DNA from 4 places in the Peribacillus aracenensis genome. Region 2 is predicted to be linked to each of the others. Evidence: riboswitches for the same ligand, from Rfam matches in the RefSeq annotation. Region 2 holds a riboswitch; each other region holds the start of a gene.

What was found. A riboswitch is a leader RNA that binds a small molecule or an ion and turns the genes downstream of it on or off. The one in region 2 is predicted to bind S-adenosylmethionine.
Region 1: linked by a shared signal. The riboswitch ahead of N0M92_RS11020 (O-acetylhomoserine aminocarboxypropyltransferase/cysteine synthase family protein) and the one ahead of N0M92_RS10315 (5-methyltetrahydropteroyltriglutamate--homocysteine S-methyltransferase) in region 2 are both predicted to bind S-adenosylmethionine.
Region 3: linked by a shared signal. The riboswitch ahead of N0M92_RS03815 (methionine biosynthesis PLP-dependent protein) and the one ahead of N0M92_RS10315 (5-methyltetrahydropteroyltriglutamate--homocysteine S-methyltransferase) in region 2 are both predicted to bind S-adenosylmethionine.
Region 4: linked by a shared signal. The riboswitch ahead of metK (methionine adenosyltransferase) and the one ahead of N0M92_RS10315 (5-methyltetrahydropteroyltriglutamate--homocysteine S-methyltransferase) in region 2 are both predicted to bind S-adenosylmethionine.

The regions. Positions count from the first base shown of each region.
Region 1 is NZ_JANZMJ010000008.1:166,378-169,489, reverse strand. It holds gene N0M92_RS11040 (arsenate reductase family protein) at 1-259, shown strand, start outside; gene gcvH (glycine cleavage system protein GcvH) at 355-738, shown strand; gene N0M92_RS11030 (toprim domain-containing protein) at 831-1,196, shown strand; gene N0M92_RS11025 (thioredoxin family protein) at 1,200-1,508, shown strand; SAM riboswitch class I at 1,655-1,761, shown strand; gene N0M92_RS11020 (O-acetylhomoserine aminocarboxypropyltransferase/cysteine synthase family protein) at 1,861-3,112, shown strand, end outside.
Region 2 is NZ_JANZMJ010000008.1:26,041-29,152, forward strand. It holds gene N0M92_RS10305 (glycerol-3-phosphate responsive antiterminator) at 1-451, opposite strand, end outside; gene N0M92_RS10310 (hypothetical protein) at 617-1,045, opposite strand; SAM riboswitch class I at 1,212-1,313, shown strand; gene N0M92_RS10315 (5-methyltetrahydropteroyltriglutamate--homocysteine S-methyltransferase) at 1,623-2,726, shown strand; gene N0M92_RS10320 (hypothetical protein) at 2,875-3,112, opposite strand, start outside.
Region 3 is NZ_JANZMJ010000002.1:243,293-246,404, forward strand. It holds gene metC (cystathionine beta-lyase) at 1-52, opposite strand, end outside; gene N0M92_RS03815 (methionine biosynthesis PLP-dependent protein) at 49-1,161, opposite strand; SAM riboswitch class I at 1,246-1,359, opposite strand; gene fumC (class II fumarate hydratase) at 1,686-3,068, shown strand.
Region 4 is NZ_JANZMJ010000005.1:194,562-197,673, forward strand. It holds gene N0M92_RS07875 (hypothetical protein) at 92-244, opposite strand; gene metK (methionine adenosyltransferase) at 384-1,577, opposite strand; SAM riboswitch class I at 1,742-1,903, opposite strand; gene pckA (phosphoenolpyruvate carboxykinase (ATP)) at 2,334-3,112, shown strand, end outside.

The DNA of each region.
Region 1 (3,112 bases), 140 kb from region 2:
TGCTGAAAATCCGCCTTCGCGAACAGAAATAGAAAAACTATATAAAATCAGCAATTTGGAATTGAAGAAGTTCTTCAATACTAGCGGTCAAAAATATCGGGAGCTGGGATTAAAGGATAAGCTGAAAGAAGCTTCTGAAGCAGAGATGCTTGATATATTGTCCACGGATGGCATGCTTCTGAAAAGGCCGATTGTTACAGATGGCACTAAAGTGACGGTAGGTTTCAAAGAAGAGCAATTCGAACAGGTTTGGAACTGAAATTTCACAAAATATTTGGTTAATTCCTTACTTAAACACACTATCTACCTTATAATGAAATAGATAAAATAAGATGTACATATGGAGGGTTAATAATGACGACAACACCAAAAGAACTTCGTTACACTAAAGAACATGAATGGGTCAAAACGGAAGATGGAAAAGTGCGCATTGGGATTACCGCTTTCGCACAGTCCGAGCTTGGGGACATCGTATTCGTTGAGCTTCCGGAAATCGGCGATGAATTGAAAGCGAACGAACCATTTGGAAGTGTTGAATCCGTTAAGACCGTTTCTGAGCTTTATGCACCTATCAGTGGCAAGGTTGTTGAAGTAAACGAAGATTTAAGTGACAACCCTGAATATGTAAATGAGTCTCCTTATGAAAAGGCATGGATGGTCGTGCTTGAACCATCTAATAGCAGTGATATTGAAAACTTGATGAGCGCTGAAGAGTATGAGAGTTTAATCAACGGTTAAAAAGAAGGAGAGGGGGGACTGAATAGGCCTGCTCTCTTTTTCATTTTATACAGCGGCAGTTGCGCACATAATTCATGAGATGGAGTGATGACATGGAGTGGGGCGAATTCGATAAAGTGATCATTGTAGAAGGCAGTTCCGATAGAAGAAAAGTTGCCTCCGTTTTAAATGAAGATGTGGAAATAAGATGTACAAATGGGACCATATCATTGACTAAGCTGGATGAATTAGTGGATGAATTGATGGATCGCGATGTTTATCTCCTTTTTGACGCAGATGAATCAGGAGAAAAGCTGAGGAAGCAGTTCCGAAGGGAAATGCCGGAAGCGAACCACCTGTATATTAATAAAATGTACAAAGAAGTGGAAAGCTCACCCGAACATCATATCGCAACTGTGCTACTATCTGCCAATATGAATGTGAAAATGAAATTTTTAAGTCAAAGGGTGAACGACTAATTGATGCAGGAATGGAAAGAAGAAGAGTGTAAGCTTGCTGTTGAAAATGGGGAAACCTTTTGCTTATATTTATATACGCCTTTATGCGGCACTTGTCAGGTTGCCTCCAAGATGCTGACGATTTCCTTGGAGCTGTTCCCGGAATTGAAGGCAGGCAAAATGAATATGAACTATGTCCAAGCAATTGCCGAATCATATGAAATCGAAAGTGTGCCCTGTTTATTGCTTTTCAAAAAAGGAAAGCTGCACAAGAAAATATATGCCTTTCAATCCGTTCCTTATTTGTACGGATTGCTTAAGGAAATCAACTAAGAAACCAATCAGAACAAGTGGTTGGTTTCTTTGTTGCGGACATTTGAATGCGAGAATGAAATTAAACAAAGAATATTCTAACAATTCGTTGACTGATTTATTCTAAAATGATATATTTTGAATTAAGTAATGGGAAAATTTAATAGTTCTTATCAAGAGTGGCGGAGGGACTGGCCCGACGAAGCCCGGCAACCGGTATAAATTTTATATACGGTGCTAATTCCAGCAGAGTGTTGGCTCTGGTAGATGAGGTGTGTTCTTGAGACCTCTTCTTGTTGAAGTGGTTTTTTTGTTTATAAAAGGCCAGATATCATATAATTCCAACTAAATCCATAGAAAAAGGTGAAACCATATGTCAGGGAAAAACTTGCGTTTCGAAACATTGAGTGTTCATGGCGGTCTGCAAACTGATGAAACAGGTGCCCGTGCAGTTCCTATCTACCAAAGCAATGCATACTTGTTCAAAGACACCGACCATGCAGCGAATTTATTTGGCCTAAAGGAGAATGGATATATATATACACGGCTTCATAATCCCACGGTCAGCGTTTTTGAGGAAAGAATGGCCTTATTGGAAGGTGGCATCGGCGGATTGGCAACAGCAAGCGGAATGGCTGCCATCTCACTTTCAATCCTGAACATTGCCGCTGCAGGTGATGAGATTGTTTCAGCCTCTACATTATATGGCGGTACGTATAACCTTTTTGAAAATACTCTTCCTAAATATGGGATCAAAGTGAAGTTCGTTTCTCCCGATGATCCTGAAAATTTCAAAAGGGCGATTACGCCAAGAACTAAAGCCATTTTTGCCGAAACGATCGGTAATCCAAGTTTGAGGGTGCTTGATATTGAAGCGGTAGCGAAAATCGCCCATGAAGCCGGCATACCTTTAATCATCGATAATACCTTTGCAACACCATATCTTTGCAGACCAATTGATTTTGGCGCGGACATCGTCATCCATTCCGCTACAAAATGGCTTCTGGGAAATGGAACGACACTAGGCGGTGTCATCGTGGATGGAGGGAAGTTCGATTGGAACTCGCCAAACTACCCTGGCTTCACGGAGCCTGACCCAAGTTACGACGGTCTTGTATACGCCGAGGCAGTTGGACCTGCCGCATTCATAACGAAAGCCCGAGTCCAGTTACTTCGTGATTTAGGCCCTGCGCTAAGTGCCCAAAGTGCATTCCAGTTTACGCTTGGACTTGAAACGCTGCATGTAAGGATGAAAGAGCATCTATCAAACACCAAGTCTGTCATTGAATATTTAAAAAACCATCCTGCCGTGACTTGGGTTTCGCATCCTGGTGATGAGGATCATCCCGATAAGGCCCTTGCGGATAAATATTTGCCTAAGGGAGCTGGATCTGTCGTGACTTTTGGAATACAAGGTAATCGCGAAGCTGGGGCAAAACTTATCAATTCGGTGGAATTATGGTCCCATGTGGCGAATGTAGGGGATGCGAAGAGCTTGATCATCCACCCAGCCAGTACGACCCATCAACAATTGAATGAGGCGGGTCTTGCGAAAGCGGGTGTAAGTGCCGATCAAGTCCGTTTATCAATTGGGATTGAAAATGTAGACGACTTAATAGAAGATT
Region 2 (3,112 bases):
GGCCGCCTGCAAAAATCGGTGTCTGCAATCGTTCCTTCACTTCTTTTATCATCCATGGCATGGCGCCCGGCAATACTTCGATATAATCCGGCTTGGTTTTCTGCACCAGCTTATAACTTTTCTCAAGCGCATGTGAATCTATTAAAAAGATTCGCTGGATGGCAATGACCCCCTTTTGCTTCGCCTTCAATATAACGTTTGATTTAGTCGAAATCAGCCCATATGGATTATATTCCTGACAAATGAATTCTGTCGCGTACTCATCACTTCTTATGCCATGGATCAAATCGACATGGTATATCATTTTCTTATTATGCTGCTTTGCCATCATACTTACGTTTTTCAATTGTGATATATGCAAATCAAGAAACACACCTATTTCATAGGAACTCTCTAAAAATCTTTCGAAATCCTTCATGCTTGCTGAAGCAGGCAAAATCTTCTGATCCATCATTATCCTCCTCATTCCCAGAAAAACTCAAAACTTCAAGTCATTTAGTATATTTTAAAGAGCTTGATTTATCAAACACATTTTTTTCATGACCCATATCACCATAACACTATCATACCTGGCACTCCCTTTATAGTTTTCGGCTAAGGATGTATGTAAACTCGATCATAAAGTAAGTTTCATTTTCAATGCACCTTCGACGAGTTCATACGATTTAATTGTGCCAACGGGAATTTTTCTCACGATGTTCCAGGCATTAACATTCATTTTGATCGTTCTTTTTTCAAATTCAAAAAATGGCGGTCTGTTAAATATTTTTTGGTTGATGATTTTCCTGTCAATTGGTTCCATTTCCACTAATTCAAATAAAATCGTTCTTTTTTCCACAGAAACCGGTTTTAATGTAATCCGGAAAGCTACGTTTTTCTTAAACATCATTTTTTTCACTTCCGTCGTTCCGGAAAGCACGATATGTTTTGGCGTAATCTCGACTTTAATATCCTGACCATATGATTTCCTTCTTATGATTTTCTCTATCATGGCTTCAGTTAAAGTTATCGTTATACCATTTTTGAATGGACTGAATGTACTCATCCTTGCATTCCCCTCCTGCCGCTCATATGAATCTTCGGTTATAGCATATGCCGGGTTCCCTGATGTAGTAACACATATCAATAATCGGTATATTCAAAATCTTCCACCTTCAACCCTTGACCTTTATAAAAACTACCTGTATAGTCATAATTAATTTAATAGACAACTCTTATCCAGAGAGGTGGAGGGACTGGCCCTTTGATGCCTCAGCAACAGACTGATCATGTACTGTGCTAATTCCAGAAGTGTAAAAACTTGAAGATAAGAAGAGTATATAGCTTGGTTGCCAACACCTCTTCTTATTTTTAAGAAGAGGTTTTTTATTTTTGGCTCTTTTCGTAAAGATTGTTGTTTTTAAAATGAAACGATTTAAGGTTGATTGGAGCGGAAGTGCGAGACTCCTGCGGGAGCAGCGGGACAGGCGAGACCCGACAGGCGTGTACGCCGAGGAGGCTCACCGCCCGCCCCGCGGAAAGCGAGCATCTGGAGGGGAAATCAACCACACCTCACTACTTGGTAAATAGCAACAAAGTATGCGAAAACAGCCTTATTTTTAAAAGGAAAGAAGGAATGCAACATGTCCATCACATTAACGAAAGCACCATTCAGGGCCGATCACGTCGGGAGTTTATTAAGACCAGAACGTTTACATGTTGCCAGAAAGCAGTTTAAGGAAGGTACCATTTCAGCAGAGCGGCTTCGTGAAGTTGAAACCGAAGAAATCAATCGGATTGTCGAAAAACAAATTGAAGTTGGATTGGAAGCCGTGACGGACGGTGAGTTCAGACGTACATGGTGGCACTTTGACTTCCTCGAACATTTAAATGGCATCGAGGGATATGTGACTGAAAAAGGGCTCACGTTCGATGGTGTGGAAACAGAGAGATATAACGTACGCAATACCGGGAAGGTTTCATTCAATCCTGAACATCCTTTCATTCGTGACTTCATTGAATTGAACAAAATCGTGAACGGACGCGCCGTTGCCAAGCAAACCATTCCCAGTCCGAATCAATTATTTGCTGTAGGCATTCATAATGAAGACATCTACCCTGATATTGAAGACTATGCAAATGATATCATCAAAGCATATCAGCATGCTTTGAAGGCCTTTTATGAAGCAGGTGTGCGTTATCTTCAATTGGATGATGTATATATTGCCAGACTTTCAGCTCCGGATTTCCAGTTCAAAGATGGAAAATATACGAGGGAACAGTTAATCGATCTTGCACTTCGCGTAATTAATGGCGCATTGGAAGGCAAACCAGAAGACCTTGTCGTCACTACACACCTATGTCGTGGGAACTATCAGTCGACTTGGGCATTTGAAGGAAGCTATGCCCGTATCGCCCCAACTTTATTGGCAAAAGAAAAAGTGGATGGATTTTTCTTGGAATATGATGATCAACGCTCAGGGGACTTCAAACCATTGGAATACATACCAAATGGCGGTGCACAGGTCGTACTGGGTGTCGTCACTTCAAAAAATGGGGAAATCGAAGACAAGGAAGCTGTTAAGGCACGCATTAAAGAAGCCTCGCACTTCGTTCCTCTCGAACAATTATGCTTAAGCCCGCAATGCGGCTTCGCCTCCACCCATCACGGCAACAAGCTGACCGAAGAACAGCAATGGGAAAAGCTGAAATTCGTCGTTGATGTAGCAAAAGAAGTATGGGAATGATTTTTTAGCGGAGACTTTAATCCATTCGAACAACCTAATCGGCATCAATATAAGCGTGCCGATTAGGTTTATAATAAAAAGCGTAAAAGACATTCATCCAAAAATCCGAGAGCAAACAAAAAAGAACGGCCACCAGCACGTCCCTTTTTTACTTGCAGCTATCATCATCCATTTTCTTCACAAATATATCATCCGTAACCCTATCTTCCAGCTTGTTCCTCAAGGCCAATTCCGCGGCCTTCCCATCACTAGGCGACCCGTCCGAGAAATACATCGGAAACAACGAGAAGAACATAACATAGAAAGAAAAATAGATGAATTGATACCAGATCACCGAGCTGTCCAGGATATCCTGATACACTAAGCTATAGATGATCAGCATGCTG
Region 3 (3,112 bases), on a different contig from region 2:
TATGCTGATTATGAAGTAATTTCGTTTCAAAGCTAAAATCATGACCTGTCATCGTAGCGCCTCCCTTTTCACATGTGCGAATGCTTGCTGCAAGTCCTGAATCAAATCATCGCTATCCTCGATGCCAACGGAGAAGCGGAGCAGGCGATTACAAACTCCATTTGCCGTTCTGACTTCAAGCGGTATATCGGCATGCGTTTGTGTGGCAGGATAGGTGATAAAGCTTTCAACCCCTCCAAGGCTTTCTGCAAAGGAAATTAATGAGAGCGATTGTAAAAAGGGGTTGACCGCCGATTCATCAATGATACGGAATGAAATCATGCCGCCTTTCCCGGGATACAATACGTCCGTGACACAATCATGTTCCGACAAGTAATCTACAAGTATTTTGGCATTCTTTTCATGACGCTCCATCCGCAATGCCAAGGTTTTCATTCCACGCATCAACAGCCAAGAATCAAAGGGGCTCAAGACAGCTCCGGTACCATTATGATGGAAGGCAAGTGCATCACATAATTCAGCGCCGCTAGCAACGATCAGTCCGGCGAGCACATCATTATGACCACCGAGATACTTGGTGGCACTGTGAATCACGATATCCGCTCCAAGCAGGATGGGTTGTTGAATAAGAGGCGTGTAAAAAGTATTATCAACGATCAATAGTAAATTATATTGTTTGGCCAATGCGGCAACAGCGCTAATGTCCGTTTGCTGCATAAGAGGGTTAGTGGGAGTTTCGATGAAGATGGCTTTCGTGTGAGGAGTGATGGCTTTTTCTATATCCTCCAAACAACAAGTGTTTACATAGTCACACTGCAACCCCCATTTTTTAAAACCTTGTTCTAACAGACGATATGTACCGCCATAAAGATCCTCGCTGACAATCCAGGCATCACCTGATTTAAAAAGGGCAAGGATAGTGGAAATGGCGGCCATTCCTGAACTGCAGGCATAACCTTGGTCACCTTTTTCCAGATCGGCGATGGAACGCTCCAATAATTGGCGTGTAGGATTACCTGTCCTTGTGTAGTCGAATCCCGTCGATTGGCCAATTCCTTCATGGCGAAAAGCTGTTGAAAAGTATACTGGCGGATTGACTGTTCCTGTCGCCGTTTCGCTGCGGTTTCCTAATTGAGCAAGATATGTTTCAGTTTTGTACATGGTTTTCACTGCTCCTTTGAGTTATATAAAATAAAAAAAAGTCTTCTTTAAGAAGAAGACTTTGATTATAAGGACGAGTCATTCTTCTTATCTTCCAAGTTCACAAACTTGTGGAATTAGCACCTTTTCATTGGTTTGAAACAAATGAAGGTTGCTGAGGTGTCATCGGGCCATTCCCTCTACCTCTCTCGATAAGAGTTTAGATTATTCAATTTCTTTTGAATTTACTATATATACAAAATACTGTCAAGGACATTTTGGGATGGATAATGCTTGGATGTTCATGACCAGGTTAATTGGTGCCTAGTGCGTCAACACTTTATGTATCTAAAAAAAGAATATCCGAATCTTCATATAAACACGAAGGGTCATGGAATTTTCGGCAAAAGTGAAAGGTCAGCGGATATTTTTGCTTTAAAATAATAAAGTTTGTACAATGTATGGAGAGGAAGAATAATACGACATTATTCATTTCATATGCAAATTGGTCTTCAATGAATAGTGCAAACATAGGAGGAGAACACATGGAATACAGAATCGAACGAGATACGATGGGTGAAGTGAAAGTTCCTGCTGATAAATATTGGGGAGCACAAACCGAGAGAAGTCGTAACAATTTCAAAATCGGTAACGAAAAAATGCCGATTGAATTAGTTCGTGCATTTGCATACGTTAAACAAGCTGCGGCAAAGGTGAACTATGATCTTGGTGATCTTTCGGAAGTTAAAAAGAATGCCATCGTCAAGATTTGCGGCGAAATCCTTGAAGGAACGCTAGATGAACATTTCCCGCTTGTAGTTTGGCAAACGGGAAGCGGTACGCAAAGTAACATGAACGTGAATGAAGTGGTCGCAAACAAAGGAAATGAATGGTTAAAAGAAAATGGTGAATCGGAAACCCTTCATCCGAATGATGATGTTAACAAGGCACAGAGCTCCAATGATACTTTCCCGACAGCCATGCATATTGCTGCCTTTATGGAAGTCGCTGAAAAATTGGTTCCTGCCATTAAAGCTCTTCGTGATACATTCGATACAAAGGAAAAAGAATTTTGGGATGTCGTGAAAATTGGCCGGACACATCTTCAAGATGCTACACCATTAACATTGGGACAAGAGATTTCCGGTTGGAAAGCGATGCTTGACAAAGATCTAGCGATGATTGAAGAAAGCAGCCAAAAATTATTGAACCTTGCACTAGGAGGAACGGCTGTAGGAACCGGAATCAATACAAAAAAAGAATTCCCGGGACTTTCCGCCAAACAAATTGCAGCTGATACTGGATATCCTTTTGTCACATCTGATAATAAGTTCCATGCATTGACAAGCCATAACGAAATCGTCTACGCACACGGTGCTTTAAAAGCATTGGCAGCGGATTTAATGAAAATTGCGAACGATGTCAGATGGCTGGCAAGTGGTCCAAGAAGCGGAATCGGTGAAATAGCCATTCCGGAAAACGAGCCAGGCAGCTCCATCATGCCAGGTAAAGTCAATCCAACACAAAGTGAAGCGCTTACCATGATTGCAACACAAATCGTGGGTAACGATGCTACAATTGGCTTTGCAGCAAGCCAAGGTAATTTTGAGTTGAATGTATTCAAGCCTGTCATCATCTATAACTTCCTGCAAACGGTAAAATTATTGACGGAAGGCATTCATTCATTCAACGATAATTGTGCGGTGGGCATCACTGCAAATGAAGATAAAATCAAAGAAAATGTAGAACGTTCCCTTATGTTGGTAACAGCATTGAACCCCCATATCGGTTATGAAAAAGCAGCCAAAATCGCCAAAACTGCATTCAAGGACAACTCAACATTGAAAGAAGCTGCGTTGAAATTGGAGTTCCTGACGGAAGGTGAATTCAATGCATGGGTCGATCCTGCTAACATGGTTAATAAATAATTGAATGGATGTGCCCTCCCTTGGTATTAGGGAGGGTGTTTCCA
Region 4 (3,112 bases), on a different contig from region 2:
TACTGCTCTAACTCACGAGTAAACTGCACTAACTCACGAGTAAAACGCTCTAACTCACGAGTATACTGCTCTAATTCACGAGTAAATTGCTCTAACTTACGAGTAAATGCCCTAACTCACGAGTAAAACGCTCTAACTCACGAGTAATTGCTACTAATTCACGAGTAAATTGCTCTAACTTACGAGTAATTGCTACTAACTCACGAGTAAACTGCTCTAACTTACGAGTAGTTGACCCAAACAAACTTGTAAACGCCCCTGACTCACGCGTATTGCACGTAAGTTGAATTTTTTTGGGATTTCTTGAATTATTCCCGCTGACGGCAAAATTAATCCATAAAAAAGGTGCCCCGCTAATTGCGGGACACCCTTTTTTATATGGATTACGCTTGTGCTTTTAATGTTTCTGCTTTGTCCGTGCGTTCCCATGGAAGATCGACATCTGTACGGCCAAAGTGTCCGTAGGCAGCTGTTTGTTTGTAGATCGGGCGACGAAGGTCAAGCATTTTGATGATACCTGCTGGACGAAGGTCGAAGTTAGCGCGAACTAGGTCAACAAGGACTTCTTCGCTAACTGTACCAGTTCCGAACGTATCAATTGAGATAGATACTGGCTCTGCAACACCAATTGCGTAGGCCAATTGAACTTCCGCTTTGTCGGCAAGGCCGGCTGCCACGATGTTTTTCGCAACATAACGAGCAGCGTATGCAGCAGAACGGTCAACTTTAGTAGCATCCTTACCAGAGAATGCACCGCCGCCGTGGCGAGCGTATCCGCCGTAAGTATCAACGATGATTTTACGTCCAGTAAGACCAGCATCCCCTTGAGGTCCGCCAATTACGAAACGGCCAGTCGGGTTGATGAAGTACTTAGTATCGGCATCGATCAATTCAGCTGGAACGACTGCTTCGATCACATGTTCTTTTAGATCGGCTTGAATTTGTTCAAGCGTAATTTCTGCATCATGCTGTGTAGAGATAACGATCGTATCTACACGTACAGGAACGTTATTTTCATCATATTCCACAGTTACCTGTGTTTTACCATCAGGGCGCAGGTAAGCAAGAGTTTCATCTTTACGGACTTGAGCCAAGCGGAATGAAAGTTTATGCGCCAATGAAATCGGAAGCGGCATAAGCTCTTCTGTTTCATTACAAGCAAATCCGAACATAAGACCTTGGTCCCCTGCACCGATTGCATCGATTTCTTCCTCTGACATGTTTCCTTCACGAGCTTCCAATGCTTTATCGACACCAGCTGCGATATCGGCAGACTGCTCATCAATGGAACTCAACACGGCACAAGTTTCAGCATCGAAACCGTATTTCGCACGTGTGTAGCCAATTCCTTTAATCGTATCACGAACGATACGCGGAATATCTACGTAAGCGGAGGTTGTAATTTCACCGGCAACAAGTACAAGACCTGTAGTTACGCTAGTTTCACACGCAACACGTGCATTTGCATCCTTAGCTAGGATAGCATCTAAAATGGAATCTGAAATCTGATCACAAATTTTGTCCGGATGGCCCTCTGTAACAGATTCAGAAGTAAATAGACGTTTCTTTGACATCATATTTCCTCCTTGGAAGTTAGTATGTTGCAGGCAAAAGCCTGAATTTTACGGAACTCGTTTCCCTCATTAGTTTCAACTATAGACACAGAATTACTTATTAAAAAACACAAAAACCTTCCCTGGCAAATGAGGAAAGGTTTAACATTCTGTCTTCTATCCTTTCACTCTTATCGTTCAAGGGTTTTTACCTTGCTCAGGTTAGCACCATCACCACTATTCCTTGAAGACCTTCGCTTTATTTTCGGCGATCGATCTTGGAGTCAAGTTCATTATGGCAGGTTGCTGGGTTTCAAAGGGCCTGTCCCTCCACCAACTCGGGATAAGAGAATCCGTACAATTTAAGATATTATCGTATCTGGCTGGAACTTGTCAATGCTTTTCTAAAAAGATGATATCCATCCAGAATGGCGTTCATTTGAAAAAACATGTTGTTGCAACGTCCTAGAAGGGCTTACAATGCAAAATACGAATAGAAATGTTGTAAATTGCCATTAATAATAAAGGAATGAGCATCCGAAAAGGAACGACATCCTGACTTTCCCTTTAGCCATATATTGCTTACTTACTTCCTATTAAAATAAAATTATCTTCATGAAAGTTTATGCGGTAATCCTGAATCGGTTCCTGCCGGATGAAAATGATTAACGCAACCAACTGAAAATAATCACAAATTAAAAGAAATAGTATAGACTAATTAAATGAATGTGTTATACTAATTGTAATCTAAAAACTTAAACAAAGGAAGGTACCTCATATATGAATTCTGTAGACGTTTCTAATGAGTTACACCAATTATTAACAGGAAACAATGTGCAAACTCAACTTTCAGTTCCTCAATTGGTCGAAAAAGTATTAAGCAGAAATGAAGGCGTTCTAACATCAACCGGTGCGGTAAAAGCTGAAACTGGCAAATATACAGGTCGTTCACCTAAAGATAAATATATCGTTGAAGAAGCATCAGTTAAAGATAAAATCGATTGGGGTCCAGTGAACCAGCCAATTTCCGAAGATGTATTCAATAAACTATATAATAAAGTAGTTGACTACCTAAAAGCAAAAGAAGAGATTTTTGTTTTTAAAGGTTTCGCTGGTGCAGATGAATCATCACGTCTTCCGATCCGTGTTGTTAATGAATATGCTTGGCATAACCTTTTCGCCCATACTTTGTTCATCCGTCCAAACGAAGAGGAATTGAGAGGTCACGAAGCTGAATTCACAATCCTTTCTGCACCTAACTTCAAAGCAGACCCGGAAGTTGACGGAACTACATCCGAAACTTTCATCATCGTTTCATTTGAACGCCGTACCATCCTGATCGGCGGAACGGAATATGCAGGAGAAATGAAAAAATCGATCTTCTCGATCATGAACTACTTACTTCCAGAGGCTGGAATCCTTCCAATGCATTGCTCTGCTAACGTAGGACGTGAAGGGGACGTCGCTTTATTCTTCGGTCTGTCCGGTACAGGCAAAACGACTTTGTCTGCAGACACGAGCCGTAAACTGATTGGCGATGACGAGCACGGCTGGTCTTC